3 regions of the Agromyces sp. NPDC004153 genome follow, and region 1 is predicted to be linked to each of the others. Evidence: predicted binding sites of a transcription regulator. Region 1 holds the regulator's gene; each other region holds the start of a gene.
What was found. Region 1 encodes LexA, which represses DNA repair genes until DNA is damaged. Its sites were predicted from a motif close to TCGAACANNTGTTCGA; they were not measured.
Positions count from the first base shown of each region.

Region 2: ACWEOH_RS02540 (Rv2578c family radical SAM protein) is a predicted target of LexA. The motif match lies at 4,166-4,181, and genes of this name have one in related genera.
Region 3: ACWEOH_RS06035 (DUF222 domain-containing protein) is a predicted target of LexA. The motif match lies at 5,456-5,471, and genes of this name have one in related genera.

Region 1 covers NZ_JBSGFY010000001.1:41,690-48,953, forward strand. The annotation lists gene priA (bifunctional 1-(5-phosphoribosyl)-5-((5-phosphoribosylamino)methylideneamino)imidazole-4-carboxamide isomerase/phosphoribosylanthranilate isomerase PriA) at 1-546, opposite strand, end outside; gene hisH (imidazole glycerol phosphate synthase subunit HisH) at 669-1,307, opposite strand; gene hisB (imidazoleglycerol-phosphate dehydratase HisB) at 1,304-1,918, opposite strand; gene ACWEOH_RS00185 (histidinol-phosphate transaminase) at 1,980-3,071, opposite strand; gene ACWEOH_RS00190 (LysM peptidoglycan-binding domain-containing protein) at 3,118-3,486, opposite strand; gene lexA (transcriptional repressor LexA) at 3,754-4,431, shown strand; gene ACWEOH_RS00200 (alpha/beta fold hydrolase) at 4,499-5,260, opposite strand; gene ACWEOH_RS00205 (Kelch repeat-containing protein) at 5,337-6,044, opposite strand; gene metE (5-methyltetrahydropteroyltriglutamate--homocysteine S-methyltransferase) at 6,635-7,264, opposite strand, start outside.
Region 2 covers NZ_JBSGFY010000001.1:533,203-540,466, reverse strand. The annotation lists gene ACWEOH_RS02555 (hypothetical protein) at 1-140, shown strand, start outside; gene ACWEOH_RS02550 (malate:quinone oxidoreductase) at 318-1,748, shown strand; gene ACWEOH_RS02545 (ABC-F family ATP-binding cassette domain-containing protein) at 2,157-3,917, shown strand; gene ACWEOH_RS02540 (Rv2578c family radical SAM protein) at 4,190-5,254, shown strand; gene ACWEOH_RS02535 (sensor histidine kinase) at 5,405-6,649, shown strand; gene ACWEOH_RS02530 (hypothetical protein) at 6,655-7,264, shown strand, end outside.
Region 3 covers NZ_JBSGFY010000001.1:1,293,333-1,300,596, reverse strand. The annotation lists gene ACWEOH_RS06050 (class I SAM-dependent methyltransferase) at 73-783, shown strand; gene ACWEOH_RS06045 (polyprenyl synthetase family protein) at 949-2,073, shown strand; gene ACWEOH_RS06040 (FAD-dependent oxidoreductase) at 2,106-3,488, shown strand; gene ACWEOH_RS06035 (DUF222 domain-containing protein) at 3,648-5,390, opposite strand; gene ACWEOH_RS06030 (hypothetical protein) at 5,518-5,841, opposite strand; gene ACWEOH_RS06025 (prepilin peptidase) at 5,922-6,572, shown strand; gene ACWEOH_RS06020 (Flp family type IVb pilin) at 6,812-7,039, shown strand; gene ACWEOH_RS06015 (TadE family protein) at 7,110-7,264, shown strand, end outside.

The DNA of each region.
Region 1 (7,264 bases):
CTGCAGCGTGCCGTCCTTCGTGACGTCGGTCACGACGTAGCGCGCAGCGCCGGCCTCCTCGAGGCGGTCCATGACCTGCCAGAGGTCGCCGCCGTCCTTCGTCCAGCCGCGGGCCGCGAGGGTCGTGCCGCGCACGTCGAGGCCGACGGCGATGGCCTCGCCGTACTGCGCGATGACGGATGCCGCCCACTCGGGGTTCTCGAGCGCTGCGGTGCCGAGGTTGATGCGCTTGGCGCCGATCTCGAGCGCGTGCTCGAGCGAGGCGTCGTCGCGGATGCCGCCGGAGAGCTCGACGTTCACGCCGCGCACCTGGCGGATGACCTTCTTCAGGATGCCCGCGTTGGAGCCGCGGCCGAAGGCCGCGTCGAGGTCGACGAGGTGGATCCACTCCGCCCCCTGGTCGGCCCAGTCGGCGGCCGCGTCGACCGGGTCGCCGTAGTTCGTCTCGGTGCCGGCCTCGCCCTGCGTCAGGCGGACGGCCTTGCCCCCCGCGACGTCGACTGCCGGAAGCAGCACGAGACGGGGGGTCTTGTTGAACTCACTCATCACTGTCCTCGTATCGGTGGCTGTGAAAGCACCACAGCGGCACAGTCACAGCATCCTAGTCGGGTCGCGCGCCGGCGGCCCGCGCATGACGCCCCGAGCCGGCCGCGCTGCCCGTCGCGGGATCAGCCGAGCGTGCCCAGCCAGTTCGCGAGCAGCCGGATGCCGGCGTCGGACGACTTCTCGGGATGGAACTGCGTCGCCGACAGCGGGCCGTTCTCGACCGCCGCGAGGAACGGACCGCCGTGCTCCGACCAGGTGAGCCTCGGCTCCGGGAACGGCGGGACGACGTCCAGCAGCCACTCCTGCGCGGCGTAGGAGTGCACGAAGTAGAACCGCTCGTCCTCGATGCCCTCGAAGAGCAGGCTGCCGACGTCGGGACGCACGGTGTTCCAGCCCATGTGCGGCAGCACCGGCGACGGCAGCTCGGTCACGACGCCGGGCCACTCGCCGAGGCCCTCGGTGTCGACGCCGCGCTCGACGCCGCGGTCGAACAGCACCTGCATGCCGACGCAGATCCCGAGCACCGGACGCCCGCCCGCGAGCCGGCGGTCGATGATCTCGTCGCCCCGCACGGCCTGCAGCTGGTCCATGACGGCCTTGAACGCCCCCACGCCCGGGACGACGAGCCCGTCGGCCTCCATGGCGGCGGCGCGATCAGCCGTGACCTGCACCTCGGCCCCGGCGCGTTCGAGCGCCTTCGCGGCCGAGTGGATGTTGCCCGAGCCGTAGTCGAGCAGCACCACGCGGCGCGTCGCGGTCACAGGGCGCCCTTCGTCGACGGGATGCCGCTCACCAGCGGGTCGAGGGCCTTCGCCTGGCGGAAGGCGCGGGCGAACGCCTTGAACTCGGCCTCCGCGATGTGGTGCGGGTCTCGCCCCGCGAGCACGTTGACGTGGACCGTGAGGCCCGCGTTGAACGCGATCGCCTCGAACACGTGGCGCACCATGGAGCCCGTGAAGTGACCGCCGATGAGGTGGAACTCGAACCCGGCGGGCTCCCCCGTGTGCACGAGGAACGGCCGCCCCGAGATGTCGACCACGGCCTGCGCGAGCGCCTCGTCGAGCGGCACGAGCGCGTCGCCGTAGCGCGAGATGCCCCGCTTGTCGCCGAGGGCCTCGCGGATCGCCCGGCCGAGCACGATGCCCACGTCCTCGACGGTGTGGTGCACGTCGATCTCGATGTCGCCGCGGGCACGCACCGTGAGGTCGGTGAGCGAGTGCTTCGCGAACGCGGTGAGCAGGTGGTCGTAGAACGGCACCGTGGTCTCGATGTCGCTGCTGCCCGAGCCGTCGAGGTTCAGCGACAGGTCGATGCTGGACTCGCTCGTCTCGCGCTGCACGCGTGCGGTGCGCGGGGCGCCGGGAGTGGTCATGTCGTCATCCTATTCGGGCGCGCTGGACGCTCGTCGGGGTGCGGAGGGCGCCGGTCGTGGGTCAGGACCCCGCGGTGGCGGGTGCGAAGACGGCGATCGCCTCGAGGAACGCGCTCGTCTCGGCCTCGGTGCCCGCGGTCACGCGGAGGCAGCCGGGCAGGCCGATCTCGCGGATCAGGATGCCCCGGTCGAGCAACGCCTGGAAGACCGCGTGCGGGTCGTCGACACCGCCGAAGAGCACGAAGTTCGATCCGCTGCGGTAGGGGTGGAAGCCGAGTCGGGCCAGCTCGACCGAGATGCGCTCGCGCTGCGCGCGGATCTCGCCGACCATGGCGAGCATCTCGTCCGAGTGCGCCAGGGCGCCGAGCGCGGCGGCCTGGGTGAGCGCCGAGAGGTGGTACGGCAGGCGCACGAGGCGCAGCGCGTCGATGACGGCGGGATCCGCGGCGAGGTAGCCGACGCGCGCGCCCGCGAAGGCGAACGCCTTGCTCATGGTGCGCGACACGAGCAGCCGGGGCCGGCCCTCGAGCAGCGTCAGTGCGCTCGCGGTGCCGGGATCGGCGAACTCGATGTACGCCTCGTCGACCACGACGATGCCGCGCGCGGCATCCGCCACCGCGGTGATGGTCTCGAGGGAGAGGGGCGTGCCCGTGGGGTTGTTCGGTGCGCAGAGCAGCACGATGTCCGGGTCGTGCTCGCGCACCGCGGCCACCGCCGTCTCGGGCGAGAGCTCGAACTCGTCGTCGCGGCCGGCCGTGATCCACTCGGTGCCGGTACCCGATGCGAGGAGCCCGTACATGGAGTACGTCGGCGCGAATCCGAGCACGCTGCGGCCGGGCCCGCCGAATGCCTGCAGGACGTGCTGGAGCACCTCGTTCGAGCCGTTCGCCGCCCAGATGCGGTCGATGTCGAGGTCGTGCCCGAGGTAGTCGGCCAGGGCGCGCCGGAGGGCCGTGAACTCGCGGTCGGGGTACCGGTTCAGGCTCAGGATCGCCGCGGCGACCCGGGCGACGATGTCGTGCGCGACGTCCTCGGGGATCGGATGGGTGTTCTCGTTGACGTTGAGCGCGACCGGGACCGACTTCTGCGGCGCGCCGTAGGGCGTGCGCCCGCGCAGGTCGTCGCGGATGGGCAGGTCGTCGAGGCTCGTCACCCGTCCATGCTAGCCACGGGCACCCCTGCGCCCCGCGGCCGTGACGTCATGGGACGACCGGGAGGGCGAGCCGCTGCCCCGGCTCGACGACCGCGTCGTCGAGACCGTTGAGGCGGATGATCTCGTCGATGAGGACGCGCGGGTCGCCGTCGGGCGCCAGCGACTCGGCGATGGCCCAGAGCGAGTCGCCCTGGCCGATCGTGACGTACTCGAACGAGGAGGCGGGCGCCGACGAGCCGCCGTCGGCTGCCGCACCACCCGAGCCGAGGACGGTGACGAGCGCCCAGACGACGAGCGGCAGGGACGCCAGCGCGGTGAACACGATGCGCCCTCGGCGCGTCAACCGGAGCCGCGTCGCCGTGCGCGGTGCGGACTCCACCGGCATGGTTCGGGTCGGGACGATCGCTGCGCTCATGTCACACCTCCTGGACGAGTCGCACCCGGCCCTCGGCCGGGAGGGCCGGATGCGAAGCTCTGTTCCGAATATATCTTCGAATGTTCGAAGCTGCAAGCATCCGATCCGCCGGAATGTGCCCGCGGATTCCGCGACACACTCGAACGAATGTTTGCCGCACCGACATCTGCCGGATACAGTTTCGAATGTTCGACCACAGTCGATCAGAGACCACCGACATCCGGTCGCGAGCGGCCGCAACGAGGGGCGGAGACCTTGAGCACCGACATCGACGACGTGCGGGACCAGGGCAGGGCGCGCCGCCGCAAGAGCCTCAGCGCCAAGCAGGTCGCCATCCTCGAGGTCATCCAGCGCTCGGTGTCGAGCCGCGGCTACCCGCCGAGCATGCGCGAGATCGGCGACGCGGTCGGGCTCTCGTCGCTCTCCAGCGTCACGCACCAGCTGAACCAGCTCGAGCTGGCCGGCTACCTGCGCCGCGACCCCAACCGCCCGCGCGCCCTCGAGGTGCTCATCGAGCTGCCCGGATCGGCCGATCGCGCGCCGTCCGCCGGCGAGCCCATCCCCGTCGGCGACGCCGCGATGGTTCCCCTCGTGGGGCGCATCGCGGCCGGCATCCCCATCACGGCCGAGCAGCAGATCGACGAGGTCTTCCCGCTCCCCCGCCAGCTCGTCGGCAAGGGCGAGCTCTTCATCCTCAAGGTCGTGGGCGACTCGATGATCGACGCCGCCATCTGCGACGGCGACTGGGTCGTGGTGCGCTCCCAGCGCACGGCGGAGAACGGCGAGATCGTCGCGGCCATGCTCGACGGCGAGGCCACGGTCAAGGTGTTCCGCCAGCGCGACGGACACACGTGGCTGCTCCCCCGCAACAGCGCGTTCGAGCCCATCCTCGGCGACCAGGCCGAGGTCCTCGGCAAGGTCGTGGCGGTCCTGCGCACGGTCTGAGCGCCGCCGCGTGGCAGGAGGTCGATGCGAGCGGCCTCACGCGCGACCGGATGCCCCGACCGCGCGATCAGGCGGCGGCGACCGCCAGGGCCGCCTGGGGCTGCGCCTTTCCGACGCCCCGCAGCCAGTCGACGATCGTGTCCATGAAGCCCGCGTGGTCGTCGCGGAACACGGTGTGGCCCGTGCCCTCCACGGTCTCGACGGTCATCCCCTGCCGACGCAGCTGCGCCGCGACGCGCTCGGTGATCAGCAGGCTCTTCTCCGCGAGCACGACGAGGCTCGGCGCGACGAGTCGCGCCGGCGGCACGAGCGGCCGGGTGTCGGCGAAGCCGAGGATGGTGCGTCGGTCCCAGTCCCGCAGGGTGGCCAGCTCGATGTCGACGTCGGCGGCGCTCCACTTCGGGTTCATGCGCACGAGCGCCGAGCGCCGGGGTCGCGGCGCGACCGCGAAGAACGCCTTGAACGCCCAGCCGCGGATGCCGGTCGGGAACGAGAACGCCGGGTCGATGTAGATCGCGGCGCGCGGCGCCATGCGGTCGGCGACGAGGCTGGCCACGAGGCCGCCGAGCGAGTGGCCCATGACCACGTCGGGCGGCCCGTCGATCAGCGGCGTCAGCGTCTCGACGACGTCGTCCGCCCAGGCGGCGGGCGAGTACCGGCGCGCACGCGGGCTGCGTCCGTGCCCGGCCAGGTCGACGGCGAGCACGCGGAAGCCGTGCTCGAGGAGCTCGGCGGTCACGCGGTGCCAGGCTCGCGAATCCGACATGATGCCGTGGATGAGGACGGCGGTCTTCGTGCCGCTGCCGGATTCCTGTACCGCGAGACGCATGGAGCGACCATAGCGATCGCGGCTGGGGATCGCCCCCGACGTGACTGGACGCCGGCTGCGAACGGACCGGTCCCTGTCACCCGAGGCCGGGGATCTCGACCTCGAGCGCGAGGCCGGTCAGCGCGATCCGGTCGTCGTACCCGCCGAGCACGAGCACGGCAGCGTGCTCGAGCGGACTCACGGTCGCGAACGACGCGGGCCGCTCCAGCTCGACGAGCACCGTGGACGCGCCCGCGGCGACGTCGACGACCTCGACCGAGCCGCCACCGGCGCCGATGAGCACGCGGCCGTCGGGGAGGGCGAGCGCTCCGCCCGACAGCTTGTAGCGCGGCTCCGCGAGGTCGGGACCGGGCGTGAACGCTCCAGTTCCCGGATCGAAGACCTCCGTCGTCGCGAGCACCCGGCGGTCGTCCGGCGTGCCGCCGGCGACGAGGACCCGGCCGTCGGCGAGGGTCGCCTGGACGTGCTTGAACCGGGGCGTCGCCAGCGGTCCCACCTCGACCCAGGTCCCGTCCGCCGAGTCGTAGATCGCAGCCGCCGGCGATCCGGTCCCGGGCGCCACGCGTCCGCCCGTCACGAGCACCCGCCCGTCGTGGAGGGTCGACGCCTCCAGCGCGTCCGCCGGCCACGGCAGCGGGCTCGTGGGGAGGACCTCCCAGGTCACCGGGTCGACGATCACGGCCTCGTCCGTGACGCCCGTGGCCGTCTCGCCGCCGACGACGAGCACGCCACCCTCGGGCAGGAGGGCGGCCACGTGCCCGCCGCGCGGCGCGACCGTCGCCACGGTCGTGGTGGTGCCCGCCTCGGGGTCGGACGTCCACCGCCCCGCTGACCCCCGCACCCTCGCCGAGGAACCCGCCGATCACGACGACCCGGCCGTCGGGCAACAGCGTCGAGGTGTGGTTCGTGCGCGGCACGCTCATCGGCTCGGCCGGCGTCGCCTCGCGCCCGTCGGCTCCCACGACGAGCACCTCGGCCGTGGCGGTGCCGCACCCGTCGACGACGCATCCGCCGGCGACGAGGATGCGGCCGTCGGGGAGGGGTGTCGCGGTGTGCGCGGCGCGGTCGCCGACACCGGCCGGGGCCGCGGCATCCGAGGTCGCCGGCGGGTCGGACGGCGGGTCGGACGGCGGACCCGGGGGCGCGGTCGGCCCGCCCCCGGTGCATCCGGCCGACAGGAGCACGACGATCGCGGACGCTGCGATCGGCCACCTGCGCATGCCGCATGGTACGTCGGCGGGCGTTCCGGCGACAACGGACGACCCTGCACGGCGGCAGGGGGCGAGGTCGGCGCACGCGAGACGCGGGCATCCGAGACGACTCCGGCCGGATGCCGCGGGCTGCGACATCCGGCCGGGACGACGGTCGACGGACCTACTCGGCCAGCACGGGCTCCGCGAGCTCGGCGCGCACCGCGCGCGTCGCCTCGATGATGTGCTCCAGCGAGGCGACGGTCTCGTCGTAGCCGCGCGTCTTGAGGCCGCAGTCGGGGTTGACCCACAGCTTCGACGCCGGGATCTCGGCGACGGCGCGCTCGAGGAGCGCCTGCACCTCGGCGGCGCTCGGCACGCGCGGCGAGTGGATGTCGTACACGCCCGGGCCGATGCCGTGGTCGAAGCCGCTCGTCGACAGGTCGTCGACGACCTCCATGCGGCTGCGCGCGGCCTCGATCGACGTGACGTCGGCATCGAGGTTCCGGATCGCGTCGATCACCACGCCGAACTCCGAGTAGCAGAGGTGCGTGTGCACCTGCGTCGCCGACGCGGCGCCGCCCGTGGCGAGGCGGAACGAGCCGACCGACCAGTCGAGGTAGGCGGGCTGGTCGGCGAGCTTCAGCGGCAGGAGCTCGCGCAGCGCGGGCTCGTCGACCTGGATCACGCGGATGCCGGCCTGCTCGAGGTCGGCGATCTCGTCGCGCAGGGCGAGCGCGACCTGGCGCGCGGTGTCGCCGAGCGGCTGGTCGTCGCGCACGAACGACCACGCCAGGATCGTCACGGGCCCGGT
Region 2 (7,264 bases), 490 kb from region 1:
TCTTCCTGTCGGTGCTCGGGAAGGATCCCGAGCGTCCGAACCGCCTGATCTGGCTGCTCTGGGCCGGCGTCGTGTCGCTCACGGCCGCACTCATCACGGCCGGGGTCGGGCTGATCGCCGGGGGCGTCGCGGCACTCTGAGCGGCGCCGGTCGCGGCATCCGGATGCCCCGACCGGCGCCCGTCGCGACGAGGCGGCGTTCGGACGGCGTTTACCGCACGATCGCCCCGCGGTCAAGAGGACACCGCCGGGCCATTTAGACTGGAAATCGTGACTTCTGAGGAAACCGTCGACGTCGTGCTCATCGGCGGGGGCATCATGAGCGCGACGCTCGGCTCCCTGATCTCCCAGTTGCAGCCCGACTGGAGCATCCGCGTCTACGAGCGACTCGGCGAGGTCGCGCAGGAGTCGTCGAACGCGTGGAACAACGCCGGCACCGGCCATGCGGCGCTCTGCGAGCTCAACTACATGCCCGAGGCCGAGGACGGCAGCGTCGACCCGGCGAAGGCCATCCAGATCAACGAGCAGTTCCAGGTGAGCCGCCAGTACTGGTCGTACCTCGTGTCGATCGGCGCGCTGCCCGACCCCGAGCGGTTCATCAACCCGACGCCGCACATGACGTTCGTCAAGGGCAAGGCCAACGTCGAGTACCTGCGCAAGCGCTACGACGCGCTGAAGGACCACCCGCTGTTCTCCGACATGGAGTACACCGAGGACCTCGAGCGCATCGCCGAGTGGACGCCGCTCATCGCCAAGAAGCGCAACCCGAAGCAACGCGTCGCGGCGACCCGCTCCGCCTCGGGCACCGACGTCGACTTCGGCGCGCTCACGAAGTTCCTCTTCCAGGACATGGAGCGCCGAGGCGCGTCCGTGCAGACCAACCACCAGGTCACGTGGCTCACCCGTCGGAAGGACGGGATGTGGCACCTGCGCGTGCGCCACACCGTCGGCCAGACGCCGAAGACCGTGAACGCCCGCTTCGTCTTCGTCGGTGCGGGCGGCGGCGCCCTCGCGCTGCTGCAGCACTCGGGCATCAAGGAGATCGAGGGCTACGGCGGCTTCCCGATCTCGGGCCAGTTCCTGCGCACGACCAACCCGAAGGTCGTCGCGCAGCACCAGGCGAAGGTCTACGGCAAGGCCGCCGTGGGCGCCCCGCCGATGTCGGTGCCGCATCTCGACACGCGCATCGTCGACGGCGAGGCCGCGCTGCTGTTCGGCCCCTACGCGGGCTTCACGCCGAAGTTCCTGAAGTCGAGCACGTGGTTCGACCTGCCCTTCTCGGTGCGGCTGCACAACCTCGGCCCGATGCTCCAGGTCGGCATGCGCAACTTCGACCTCGTGAAGTACCTCGTCTCGGAGCTGCTCGCGTCGCGCAAGAAGAAGCTCGCCGCGTTGCGCGAGTTCATGCCCACCGCGAAGGACGCCGACTGGGAGCTCATCACCGCCGGCCAGCGCGTGCAGGTCATGAAGAAGGACCCGAAGAAGGGCGGCGTGCTGCAGTTCGGCACCGAGGTGATCACGGGCGGCGACGGCACGATCGCCGGCCTGCTCGGGGCCTCCCCGGGTGCGTCGACCGCGGCCCCGATCATGCTCGACGTGCTCGCGCGCTGCTTCCCCGACCGCATCGCGGCGTGGGAGCCGAAGCTCCGCGAGATGATCCCGAGCGCCGGGCGGCAGCTGTCGACCGACCCGGCCGAGGCCGAGGCGTCGCTCGCCGAGACCGCGAAGGTGCTCGAGCTCACGGCGTAGGCGCTCTCACGGCCACTGCGGCCGCCGGAATCCCGTTGTGCCGCTGGAATCCCTCCCGTGCGGGATTCCCGCGCGCGAGCGGAATTCCACCGCGGATCGACACTGCCGGCGCGCGCGCTTGGCGCGCCCCGCGGGCGTCTGCTATCGTCGACCCCGCTATGAAGTGAGCACATCCCACCGTCCCGCGCCTGAGGCGCCGTTGACGTCGGGTGTGCACCTTCCACTGATCGCGACAGTGTCGCGTGCACCCTTCACGACGGCGAATGCCCGGCGGGATCACCCATCTCCGCTCCCGGGTCGACGCCCGCGCCCGCCGTGCCGCGCGCGTCGCCCGGTGCACCGTCAGCGACCCCGCCGTCAGGCGTGCCGGTCGTCGACCCGGGAGCCTTCGCGAACGGACGTTCCCGCATGGCTGTACATCTCTCACATTCCCTTCACCTGCGCGCCGACGGACTGTCGGCCGCCTACGGCGGTCGCCGCGTCTTCGCCGACCTCTCGTTCTCGGTCGCACCCGGTCGCCGCATCGGCCTGATCGGCGAGAACGGCGCCGGCAAGTCCACGCTGCTGCGCCTGCTCGCCGGCGTCGAGGGCGTCACGGATGCCGCGACCGGCGATCCCGACGGTGCCGACGTGTCGGGGCGCCTCACGCGCCCGGTGCGCACCGGCTTCCTCGAGCAGGTGCTGCCGTTCCGGCCCGAGGACCGCGTCGGCGACGTGCTCGAGGCGGCGGCCGCCGAGGTGCGCGCGGTCGAGCGCGAGCTCGATGCCGCCGCCGCGGCGCTCTCCCACGGTGACGCCGACGGCGCGGCATCCGCCCGCTACTCGGCAGCGCTCGACGCGGCCGAACGGGCCGACGTCTGGTCGTTGGACACGCGTCGCGACGAGCTGCTCGACGGCCTCCGGCTGGGTGCGATCGTCCTGGACCGGCGACTCGACGAGGTCTCGGGCGGGCAGCGCAGCCGCTTCGCCCTCGCGGCGCTGCTGCTCGCGGCCCCCGACGCGCTGCTGCTCGACGAGCCGACGAACCACCTCGACGACGACGCCGCGACGTATCTCGAGGAGCAGCTGCGGGCGTGGCGCGGACCCGTGCTGTTCGCCAGCCACGACCGCGAGTTCCTCGACCGCGTCGCGACGGGCCTGCTCGACCTCGATCCGGGCCGATCCGGAGCCCTCGCGCTCGCCGGCGCGGGCGGCGCCCCGGCGGGCGCCTCGCGCGACGAGGTGCTCGCGGCATCCGGCGGCACCGTCTTCGGCGGCGGATTCAGCGAGTACCTCACCGCGAAGGCCGACGAGCTCGATCGCTGGCGTCGGCAGTACGTCGACGAGCAGGAGGAGCTGCGACGCCTGCGCGGGTCGGCCGCCGACTCGGCGCGCCACGTGGCGCACGGCCGGGCCGCGACCGACAACGACAAGTTCCTGAAGCACTTCAAGCGCGGCAACGTGGAGCAGGCGGTGTCGCGGCGCGTCAGGAACGCCGAGCAGCGGCTCGCGACGCTCGAGCGCGAGCAGGTTCGCAAGCCCCCGTCGCCGCTCGAGTTCGCGGGCATCCCGTCGGGATCGCACGCGCTCGAGGACGCGTCGGGCCTGCTGCTGCAGCTGTCGGACGTCGCGGTCGAAGGGCGACTGGAACTCGATGCGCTGCAGGTCGCGCCGCTCACGCGGCTCCTCGTCACGGGCGCGATCGGGGCGGGCAAGTCGACGCTCCTGGGCGTGCTCGCGGGCGACCGTTCGGTCGACCGGGGCACGGTCCATCGACGCCGCGGCCTGCGCGTCCAGCTCCTCGAGCAGGACGTGCGATTCGCCGATCCGGATGCCTCGCCACGCCGTCTCTACGAGCGCGTGCTCGGCGATCGGCGGGCCGAGCAGGTGCCGCTGTCGAGCCTGGGGCTCATCGCCCCGCGCGACGAGTCCCGCCCGGTCGGCACCCTCTCGGTCGGGCAGCAGCGACGGCTCGCGCTCGCGCTCGTGATCGCGCGGCCGCCGCACGTGTTCCTCCTCGACGAGCCGACCAACCACCTGTCGCTCGGGCTCGCGACCGACCTCGAGGAGGCGCTCGGCGCGTACCCGGGCGCCGTCGTGATCGCGAGCCACGACCGCTGGCTGCGCCGGCGGTGGGCGGGGGAGCGGCTCGAGCTCGTCGCCGGGCGCGCGGAGCCGGTGGCGGCCTGACGGGCGACGGATGCCGCGGCGGGTCACGGCTCGCCGCGGCATCCGCTTGCCTCTGGCCGCGGCGCGGGCGCACGCCTCGCCACTCGTCTCGGCGCGTGCGCAACTCCGGATGCCGCGGCGGGCGCGCGGGCCGAGCGGCCGCCCACCGCGGCGGGTCGCCCGTGCGGTCCGAAGTAGTGCACGACGGAGACGGCGAGACGGATGCCGCGGCGGGTCACGGCTCGCCGCGGCATCCGCTTGCCTCTGATTCGAACATGTGTTCGAATGTCGGTATGCGGTGGAGCGGCCAGGAACTCGGCGTCGAGCAGGCCGGCACCCTCCCGGGGCTGGCGAAGCTGAACAACCTCGTGCGCTCGGTGCAGACGCCCGAGTTCGCCGGCGTGACGTTCCACGAGGTGCTCGCGAAGTCGGCGCTCAACAAGGTGCCGGGCCCGTCGCCCATGCCCTTCGGCTGGACGATCAACCCGTACCGGGGATGCTCCCATGCTTGCGCCTATTGCTTCGCCCGGCCGACGCACACGTACCTCGACCTCGACGCCGGCGACGACTTCGACCGGCAGATCATCGTGAAGGTCAACGTGGCCGACGTGCTGCGTCCCGAGCTCGCACGCCCGTCGTGGCGGCACGAGCCCGTCGCGCTCGGCACGAACACCGATCCGTACCAGCGCGCCGAGGGCCGCTACGCGTTGATGCCCGGCATCATCGAGGCGCTCACGACGAGCGGCACGCCGTTCAGCATCCTCACGAAGGGCACGCTGCTGCGGCGCGACCTGCCGCTGCTGGCGGATGCCGCGACGCACGTGCCCGTCGACCTCGCGATGTCGATCGCCGTCTACGACCACGAGCTGCAGCAGTCGGTCGAACCCGGCACCCCGTCGACGAAGGCGCGGCTCGCGACCGTGACCGCGGTGCGCGAGGCAGGGCTCGACTGCACCGTGTTCATGATGCCGATCCTCCCGTACCTCACCGACACCCGCGCCCACCTCGATGAGGCGCTGCGCCAGGCCAAGGCGGCCGGGGCGACGGCCGTCATCTACGGGGCCCTGCACCTGAAGCCCGGTGTCAAGCCGTGGTTCATGCAGTGGCTCGAGCGCGAGCATCCCGACCTCGTGCCGAAGTACCGCTCGATGTACTACGGCAACGTGACCTACGCGCCGAAGGGCTATCGGCGGTGGTTGGGCGAGCGGATGCATCCGCTGATCAGGGCCCACGGCCTCGTGCGCGGGCGGGAGGACGTGGTCACCGGGGGCGTGCGATCCACGGGGTCCGTCGCGCCGAAGCAGGCGCCCCCGTTCGAGGCGCTCGCGCCGTCGCTCGATCCCGCCGCCCTGTTCTGAGCGTCGGAGGCGGGCATGCTCTCGGCGCGACGAGGTCGTCGCTCCGGGGAGCCACTGCTCGCTCGACTGCGCCGCGCGCGCGGGAACTGGGATAATCCGCAGGAGACCGCCGCGAGAACCCGATCGCAGCGTCCCGAGCGGAGGACTTCGATGACGTTGGGCTTGCCGGGTCACCTCGCGCGCGACTCGCTCAGTCGTGCGCTCGCCCACGCCGGCCATTGCGCCGCCTGGGTGTGCCTCGGCCTGGGCATCGTCGTCGGGGCCATCGGCGCGACGGTCGGCGGCGACTCCGTGGGATGGACCGGCGCCGCGCTGTGCGCCCTCATGGCACTGACCCTCCTCCTCGTCGCGCGCCGCCCGACCGTGACGTGGACCCTGCTCTACCTCGTCGTCGGCACCGGCACGGTGCTCGCGCTCACGGTCATCGTCATGGACCCGGCGTACCGGTTCGAGACCACGAACAACGTCATCCTCGCGCTGCCGCGGGTCGCCCTCGTGCTCGTCGGCGGCGCGGGCGCGGGGTCGGTGCTCGGCATCACGTGGGCCGCGCTCGGCTACGGGCTCGGCGAGGCCGCGGCCTTCCTCGGGGCGGCGCTCGCCGGCGCCGCCTGGTCGCCCAACATCGCCGCGGCCACCGCGTTCGGCATCGTCGTCGTCGTGCGGACGTTCGACGGCCTCAGCCGGCGCTCCGACGCCCGGCGCGAGACCGGGCTGCATCGCGCGAGCCAGCAGACGCGCGAGCTCGCGATCCGGCACGACTACGAGCTCCGCGCCACCGCTCGCCTCCACGACACCGCCCTCAGCCACCTCGTGGCGATCGCCGCGGCGGGCTCGGGCCCCGTCGACGAACGACTGCGCGACGGCATCCGCCAGGACCTCGGCCTCATCGTCGGCCGCGACTGGGCGATCGACCACGGCCACGGCCCGGCCGCCGACGACCGGACCGGGGTCGCAGGGCGCACGGATGCCGCGGGCGGCCCGGACGGCCGGGGAGCCGGCACCGACGACGCGCCGACCCTCGAGCACGCGTTCACGGCCGCCGCGAACGCCGGCCTGGACGTGCGCATGACCGGCGACCTCGCGGTGCTCGGCCTGCTCGGTCGATCGCGCGCCGCCGCGCTCGACGCCGCCGTGGCCCAGTGCCTCATCAACGTCGCACGCCACGCCGACGTCGACGAGGCCGAGCTCGCCATCGGCTACGGCGGGGGCGAGGTCACCGTGGCCGTCATGGACAGCGGCGTGGGCTTCGACGAGAGCGAGGTGCCCGAGGACCGCATCGGCCTGCGCACCTCGATCCGGGCGCGCATCGAGCAGGAGGGCGGCACGGTGCGGCTCTGGTCGACGAAGGGCATCGGCACCACCATCGTGCTCACGGTGCCGGAGGGCGGCGAATGAGCCGGATGCGCCTCACCCAGCAGGAGGCCGACCCCATCGGCGGCATCACGGCTGCGCCCATCGTCGCGATCGGCGCGGTGCTCGCGTTCGCGGTGTCGATCGCGCTCACCGTCGCGCACTGGCACGAGGTCGGCTCCCCGCTCGCGGCCGCGCTCGGCATCCTCCTCGTCGGCATGGCGGGTCTCACGGCGGCGATCTCGGCGGCACCGCAGTTCGCCCCGTTCACGGCCGACCGGCTGTGGCTCGTCGTCGCGCTGGCGGTGGGCGCGGCGATCGCCGAGTACGTCTCGACCATCGGCGCCGACCGTTACCTCTACGACGACTACGGGCCGATCGTCATCGGCATGCTCATCCTCTCGGTCGCCCCGTACTGCACGTGGACCTCGCTGCTGCTCGCCGGAGCCCTCTCGGCGGCCGTGCTGTCGATCCTGGTGGTCGGCTCCGCGACGGCGACGATGAACACGGTGCCGATCGGCGCGCTCATCGCCGTGAACTCGGCGGCGGTGCTCGCGTTGTCGGCCGCGGCCGCCGGCTACTCGTACGCCATCGTCGACGAGACCCTCGCATGGCAGCGCGAGGCGAATCGCGCGGCGCTCCGACGCGACGCCGAGCTCC
Region 3 (7,264 bases), 1.3 Mb from region 1:
AGCGCGCTCAGGACCTTCGCAGGGTGGCCGACGGCGCCGGGACGGCGGGCATGCGCGCCGTAGACTCGAGGGATGACACGCGCGGACCTCGGCAAGGATCCCGACCAGGTCTCGGCCATGTTCGACCGGGTCGCTGCCCGCTACGACCGCACCAACAACGTGCTGTCGGTGGGCAACGCGCCGCTGTGGCGCGTCGCCACGACGAAGGCCGTCGCGCCGAAGTACGGGGAGCGAATCCTCGACGTCGCGGCGGGCACCGGCACCTCGAGCGCCAGCCTCGCGAAGTCCGGAGCGTCCGTCGTGGCGGCCGACTTCTCGCCGGGCATGATCGAGGTCGGGCGCCGCAGGCAGGCGGGCATGCCGAACATCGTCTTCGTCGAGGCGGATGCCACGAAGCTGCCGTTCGGCGACGAGGAGTTCGACGCCGTCACGATCTCGTTCGGCCTGCGCAACGTGAACGAGCCGAAGCTCGCGCTCGCGGAGTTCTTCCGCGTCGCCAAGCCCGGTGGACGCCTCGTGATCTGCGAGTTCTCGCACCCACCCACGGGCGTCGTGCGGGCGGGGTACCACGCGTACCAGCGGTACGTGATGCCGCCGCTCGTGAAGCTCTCGAGCTCGAACGACACGGCCTACGAGTACCTCAACGAGTCGATCAACGCCTGGCCAAACCAGCGCACGCTCGCCGGCTGGATCCGCGACGCCGGCTGGGTCGACGTCGAGTGGCGCAACCTCTCGATGGGCATCGTCGCGCTGCACCGCGCGCGCAAGCCGGTGGTCGAGTAGCGCCCGGGGCAGCCGGACGCGTATCGAGACCCGTGTCCGGCCTCGATACGCGTGCTTCGCTCGCTCCTCGACCACCGGTACCCCTCGCCCGCACGGCGAGTGACGAGGCATCCGCTCGCCGTCATCGACACGGCTCACAGGAACCGCACCGGTAGGCTGGGAGACGTGAAACCGAGCACTCCGGTCGCGCGACGCGGCTCCGCGCTCGCCGCGAATCTCGGCTTGAGCGAGCGGGTCTTCGCGTCCTCCGCCGACAAGGCCATGGCCAGGGCGATCGACGCGGGCATCGAGCGCGTCGAGGCCGGCCTGGTGCGCGAGGTGAGCTTCGCCGACTCGATCGCGGATGTCTCGACGCGCTACCTGCTCGAAGCGGGCGGCAAGCGCGTGCGGCCGATGCTCACGCTGCTCACCGCGCAGCTCGGCGCCGGCACCACCGACGACGTGGTCACCGCGGCCGAGGCCATCGAGATCACCCACCTCGGCTCGCTGTACCACGACGACGTCATGGACGACTCGGAGCGCCGCCGCGGCGTGCCGAGCGCCCAGACGGTGTGGGGCAACTCGGTCGCGATCCTCACGGGCGACCTGCTCTTCGCCCGCGCCAGCCAGCTCATGGCGAGCCTCGGCGAGCGGGCGATCCGCATGCAGGCCGACACGTTCGAGCGGCTGGTGCTCGGCCAGCTGCACGAGACCGTCGGGCCCACCGACGGCGAGGACCCGATCGCGCACTACATCCAGGTGCTCGCCGACAAGACCGGCTCGCTCATCGCCGCGGCCGCGCAGTCGGGCGTCGTCTTCTCGGGCGCCGACCCCGCCTTCGAGAAGCCGATCGTCGAGTTCGGCGAGAAGATCGGCGTGGCGTTCCAGCTCATCGACGACGTCATCGACCTCTCGCCGCAGCCCGAGGAGACCGGCAAGGTGCCCGGCACCGACCTGCGTGCCGGGGTCGTCACGCTTCCGCTGCTGCGGCTCGCCGAGCTCGCACGTACGGATGCGGCATCCGCCGACCTGCTGCGGCGCATCAAGCGCGACGTGGTGGTCGAGACCGAGCCGGTCACCGCGTTCGACCCACACGACACGAACACGCAGGCCGCGCGCGTCGTGCCGTCGCGCCGCACCGTCGACGCGATCGTGGCCGAGCTGCGCGAGCACGAGGCGACGCGCGCTACGCTCGCTGAGGCCCACCGGTGGGCGCGCGAGGCCGTGGATGCGCTCGCGCCGCTGCCCGAGGGCAGCGTGAAGAAAGCGCTCACGCGATTCGCCGAGACGATCGTGGAGCGACAGAGCTGATCACAGCCAGACCTGATGGAGAGACCACGCACGTGACGAGGAACAAGCTGCGACTCGCGATCGTCGGAGCCGGCCCCGCCGGCATCTACGCCGCCGACATCCTGCTGAAGGCCGAGCGGAACTTCGACGTCTCGATCGACCTCTTCGACCACCTCCCGGCGCCCTACGGCCTCGTGCGCTACGGCGTCGCGCCCGACCATCCCCGCATCAAGGGCATCATCACCGCCCTGCGCGAGGTGCTCGACCGCGGCGACATCCGCATCTTCGGCAACGTGCGCTTCGGCACCGATATCACGCTCGACGACCTGAAGAAGCACTACAACGCCGTGATCTTCGCGACGGGTGCCGTGCGCGACGCGTCGCTCAACATCCCGGGCATCGAGCTCGACGGCTCCTACGGCGCCGCGGAGTTCGTGAGCTGGTTTGACGGGCACCCCGACTACCCGCGCACCTGGCCGCTCGAGGCGCGCGAAGTGGCCGTGATCGGCAACGGCAACGTGGCCCTCGACATCTCGCGCATCCTCGCGAAGCACGTCGAAGACCTGATGCCGACCGAGATCCCCGCGAACGTCGCCGCCGGCCTCGCCGAGTCGCCGGTGACCGACGTGCACGTGTTCGGCCGTCGCGGCCCGACCTCGGTGAAGTTCACGCCGCTCGAGCTGCGCGAGCTCGGCGAGCTGCGCGACGTCGACATGATCGTCTACGACGAGGACTTCGAGTACGACGACGCCGCGCGCGCCGCGGTCTCGGGCAACAAGCAGGTCTTTGTCATCGACAAGGTGCTGCAGCAGTGGCGGCAGCGCGAGGTCGGGCAGGCGTCGCGTCGCCTGCACCTGCACTTCTACGCGAAGCCGCTCGAGATCCTCTCCGACGGCAACGGTCGCGTGGGCGCCATCCGCTGGGAGCGCACCGAACCCGATGGCGCCGGAGGCGTGCGCGGCACGGGCGAGATCCGCGAACTGCCCGTGCAGGCCGTCTACCGCGCGGTCGGCTACTTCGGGACGCCGCTGCCGGGCATCCCATTCGACAAGAAGTTCGGCGTGATCCCGAACCACGAGGGCCAGGTGCTCATCCGCGACAAGGAGTCGGGCGACCCGCGCCAGATGTACGGCGTCTACGCGACCGGCTGGATCAAGCGCGGACCGGTCGGCCTCATCGGGCACACGAAGTCGGACGCGATGGAGACGATCCGCCACCTGATCAACGACCTCGGCAACTGGTGGCGGCCCGAGTCGCCGTCGGAGGAGTCGGTGATCGAGATGCTCGAGTCGCGCGGCATCGAGTGGACCGACCTCGACGGCTGGCACCGCCTCGACGAGCACGAGCTCGCGCTCGGCGCGGCCGAGGGTCGGGTGCGCGTGAAGGTCGTGCCGCGCGACGAGATGGTCGAGATCTCGCGCGACGAGGTGGCATAGCGGCGCTGCGTCGCAGCGGCGCGCTGGTGATCGGTGCGGCGTGCGCGGCTGCTGGTGCCTGCGATGTCGGATGCCGCAGCGTGCCGGCCGCGACGGCGGCGTTCACACGCGCGGCGCGCCTGCGGCGTTCACACCAGCGGCGTGCCGGCGCGCGTCACCTCAGGCGGCCAACAGGTCGAGACGTGCGGCGCGGCGACCCGGTCGTGGGCGCTGTTCGGGATCGAGATGCGGCGGCGGCACGAACCAGACGGCGCCGTCGCGTATGAAGATCTGCCATCCGTCGTGATGGACCATCCAATGATGGAACGCGCAGAGCAGGACCCCGTTCGACAGGTCGGTCGGGCCGCTGTGTGCGAGCCACCACCGGATGTGGTGCGCCTGCGTGTGCGCGGTCGGGCGAGCGCAATCGGGATGGGCGCATCCGCCGTCGCGTTCGGCCAGTGCGATGCGTTGGGCCTTGGTGAAGAGCCGCTGACGGCGCCCGAGGTGCAGCACCTCGCCGTCGCCCGTGGTGACCATCGGGACGAGCCCCGCACCGGCGGCGATGCCGAGGGCGGTGGTCGTGGAGATCGGCTGGTCGATGTCGTCGATGGTCGCGAAGCCGACCCCGCTCATGAGGTCGTCGTTGTCGATGCGAACGACGACCGTCGCGGCCGCGAGCGCCGGCGGCGCCTCTTCGACCGTGGTGGCGAGTCGGGCGATGTCAGCGAGGGCGTCGGCGGTCATCTGCTCGATGGTGCGCGTGTCGGCGAGGGCCCGGTCGGCCGCGTCGGGCACGGGCGTCACGGGCGCGGTGGCGTGCGATGCATGGGCCGAGTGCGAGGCGGGGGCATCCGATGCATGGGCCGCGCGCAAGGTGGCCGCATCCGGTGCGTGTGCCGCGTGCGAGGCGGCGGCATCTGATGCACTGGCCGCGCGCGGGGCCGCGGCATCCGATGCACTGGCCGCGAGCGAGGCCGGGGCATCCGATGCGCTGATCGCCTCCAAAGCGGCCGCCGCAGTGCGGGCCGCGAGTCGGCTCTTCGCGTCGCGTGCAGCGTGGAGGTCTGCGGACACGAGCGTCTCGACCGCGAGCTTGATCGGCGCGGCCGTGGCGGGGTCGAAGCATCCGCGCAGGTGGATGAGCCCGTGCTGGTCCTCCCAGATGCGCAGCGACCGTCGCGCGTGCAGCTCCTCTTCGCGTGCTGCGACGCCAGGCTTGTCGAGCTGCGCGCGAAGGAGCTTGAAGTAGCGAGTGAGGCCGTCGACGCCGACGGCCCCGGCCCGTTCGAGCAGCTTCAGCTCGGTGGGCTCGAGGTGGTCGGCGTCGATCGTGAGCCGCAGCGAGTCGAGGAACGTGGTGATGCGGTGCGCGACCTCGACCGAGATGGTTCCGGCGGAGATCGCCGCGGCGACGTGCGCATAGCGCGGCCCTCGAGCGGCCTGCGCGCCGATCGACTCGCGGGTCGAGGTGGCCGCGGCGACCGCGATGAGCTTGGTGCTCTCGGACGTGCTCGCGCCGGTGGTGGCGGCGATGAACCGCTCGGGTGACGCGAAGCCGTGTCGACCCGCGAGCCCGTCGTGCCGGGAATCGCCCACCGAACGCCTGGCGATCGCCGAGGAGCACTGCAGCTTCAGCGCCTCGATCGATCGCTCGAGCCGGGCGATCGCCCTGAGCGCCTCGACGAGTTGATCGTCATTCAGGGCATCGGCGCCTCGGGATGGATTCGCCGCGGCATCCGCTTCGGTTGTGGCATCGGTCTCAGCGGCGGCATCCGGTTCAGCCGCGGCATCCGCCGCCGGAAACCAGGCTGCGACGAGCTCTCGAAACCCCTCACCGACGCGCCCCAGCGCCCCGCCGCCGCTGATCGCGAAGAGCAGGGCGTGCGGCTGCGTGGCCACCCGGTCGCCCTGCGTCGTCATGCTTCGATGTTCGCATGACCCTCCGACATTTATTCGAATGTACTGATGGAGAAGGCGCGCGAACATCGAATGTACATGCGAATAGCGCGCGGCCGCAGTGACGGCGGCAGGCTCACCGGAAACGCCCCTACGACTGATGCCCGACCGGCGGCTCCCCGACGAACTGGTGCGCCTCCCGCGCCAGCTCCGACCAGAGCTGCAGGTCGGCGACGCGCACCCAGTTGCGGCTGTCGCCGCCCTTCGTCGAGTGGAACGCCACGGCGATCCCGCGCTCCCGCAGGTCGGATGACCGAGCCTCGGGCAGCTCGACCACCAGGTCGTCGCCATCGAGGAACGCGAACAGCCGCCCCTTCACGAGCAGCCCGTCGGGCGTCAGGTCGACGTCATAGTCCTCGTCCATCAGGAGCTCGCGCGTGACCGCGTCGTATGCCTGTTCGACCTCTGCGCTCATCTCGTCTCCTCCGTGTGGTCCCTCCACTGTGTCAGCCACGGCGAACGCTGTCGATGGATCGAACCGCTACGCTGCACATCATGCCGCTCGAGACCGTGACCACCGCCGTGGTCGCGGCCATCGTCGGGGCCGCGCTCGGGTGGTGGCCGCTCGCTGCCTGGACGCAGCGTTCGACGAAGGGCGAGCGGATGCCGCTGCGCACCGTCCGCGTCGCCGGCGCTGTGATCACCGCCGTCACGTTCGGCGCGCTCGCCCTGCGGTTCGGTCTCGCGTGGATCCTGCCCGCGCTCTTCGTGTTCGCCGCGGCATCCACCGTGCTCGCGCTCGTCGACCTTGCGGAGAAGCGCCTCCCGAACGCCGTGATCTTCCCGGCGCTCGCCGGTGTCGGGGTGCTGCTGGTGCCGCCGACGTGGGTGTCGGGGGAGTGGATCGCGCTGCTCTGGGCGGCGATCGGGTCGGCGGCGATGTTCGCCGTGTACTTCGTGCTCGCCCTCATCTCGCCGTCGTCGATGGGCATGGGGGACGTGAAGCTCGCGCTCGTGATCGGCCTGCTGCTCGGATGGTTCGGACTGAACACATGGCTCATCGGGCTGCTGGCGGCATTCGTGGTGGGCGGGTTGGTCGCGATCGTGGCCCTGCTTCTCCGGCGCGTGACGCTGCGCGGATCGATCCCGTTCGGACCTTCGATGCTGGTGGGCGCACTGCTCGCCGTCCTCATCGTCGGAGCGTGAAACGGACGAAAACCTCCGGGGTCAACCCCTGTGGGGTACATCGACGTACCCCCAGACCGGGGGACCACGATTCGGTGAATCCGCGGTTTTCCGTGCTTTCCCACAGGTCCGTGTGCTGCAAATCCTTCCGCACCCCCAAACGGGGGCATAGCTACGTATGCATACGCACAGTTACCTTCGCTTAGCCGCTGGTGCCCGCCGGTGGCAATTCTCTCTCCTCGAACCCGAAGGACACAGCAATGCTCAAGGCATACTCGCGCGTTCGCGCGCTCGTCAACTCCGTCCGCAGTGAAGAAGAGGGCGCGACCGCGACCGAGTACGCGCTTATCATCGGCGCAGCCTCGATCGTCATTGTCGGCGCCCTGACTCTCATCGCACCCGCGCTCGTGGACTGGGTGAACGACACGATCGTTCCGATTCTGGACGGCACGGAGACCATCCCGGCGCCCGCTGGTTCCGCCGGCTGATTGCTCTTCAACCGGCCGGCCGTGTCCTGATAGAACACGGCCGGCCGGTCTCTTCGTCGTGAAGGTCACCATGCCATCCAAAGCGCCGGAACGCGGGGCCGCGGCGGTCGAGTTCGCGCTCATCCTGCCGTTGCTCCTTCTCGTGCTGTTTGCGATCATCGACTTCGGCTGGGTGCTGAGCCAGCAGCTCGCCGTTACGGCCGCAGCTCGCGAAGGCGCTCGTTA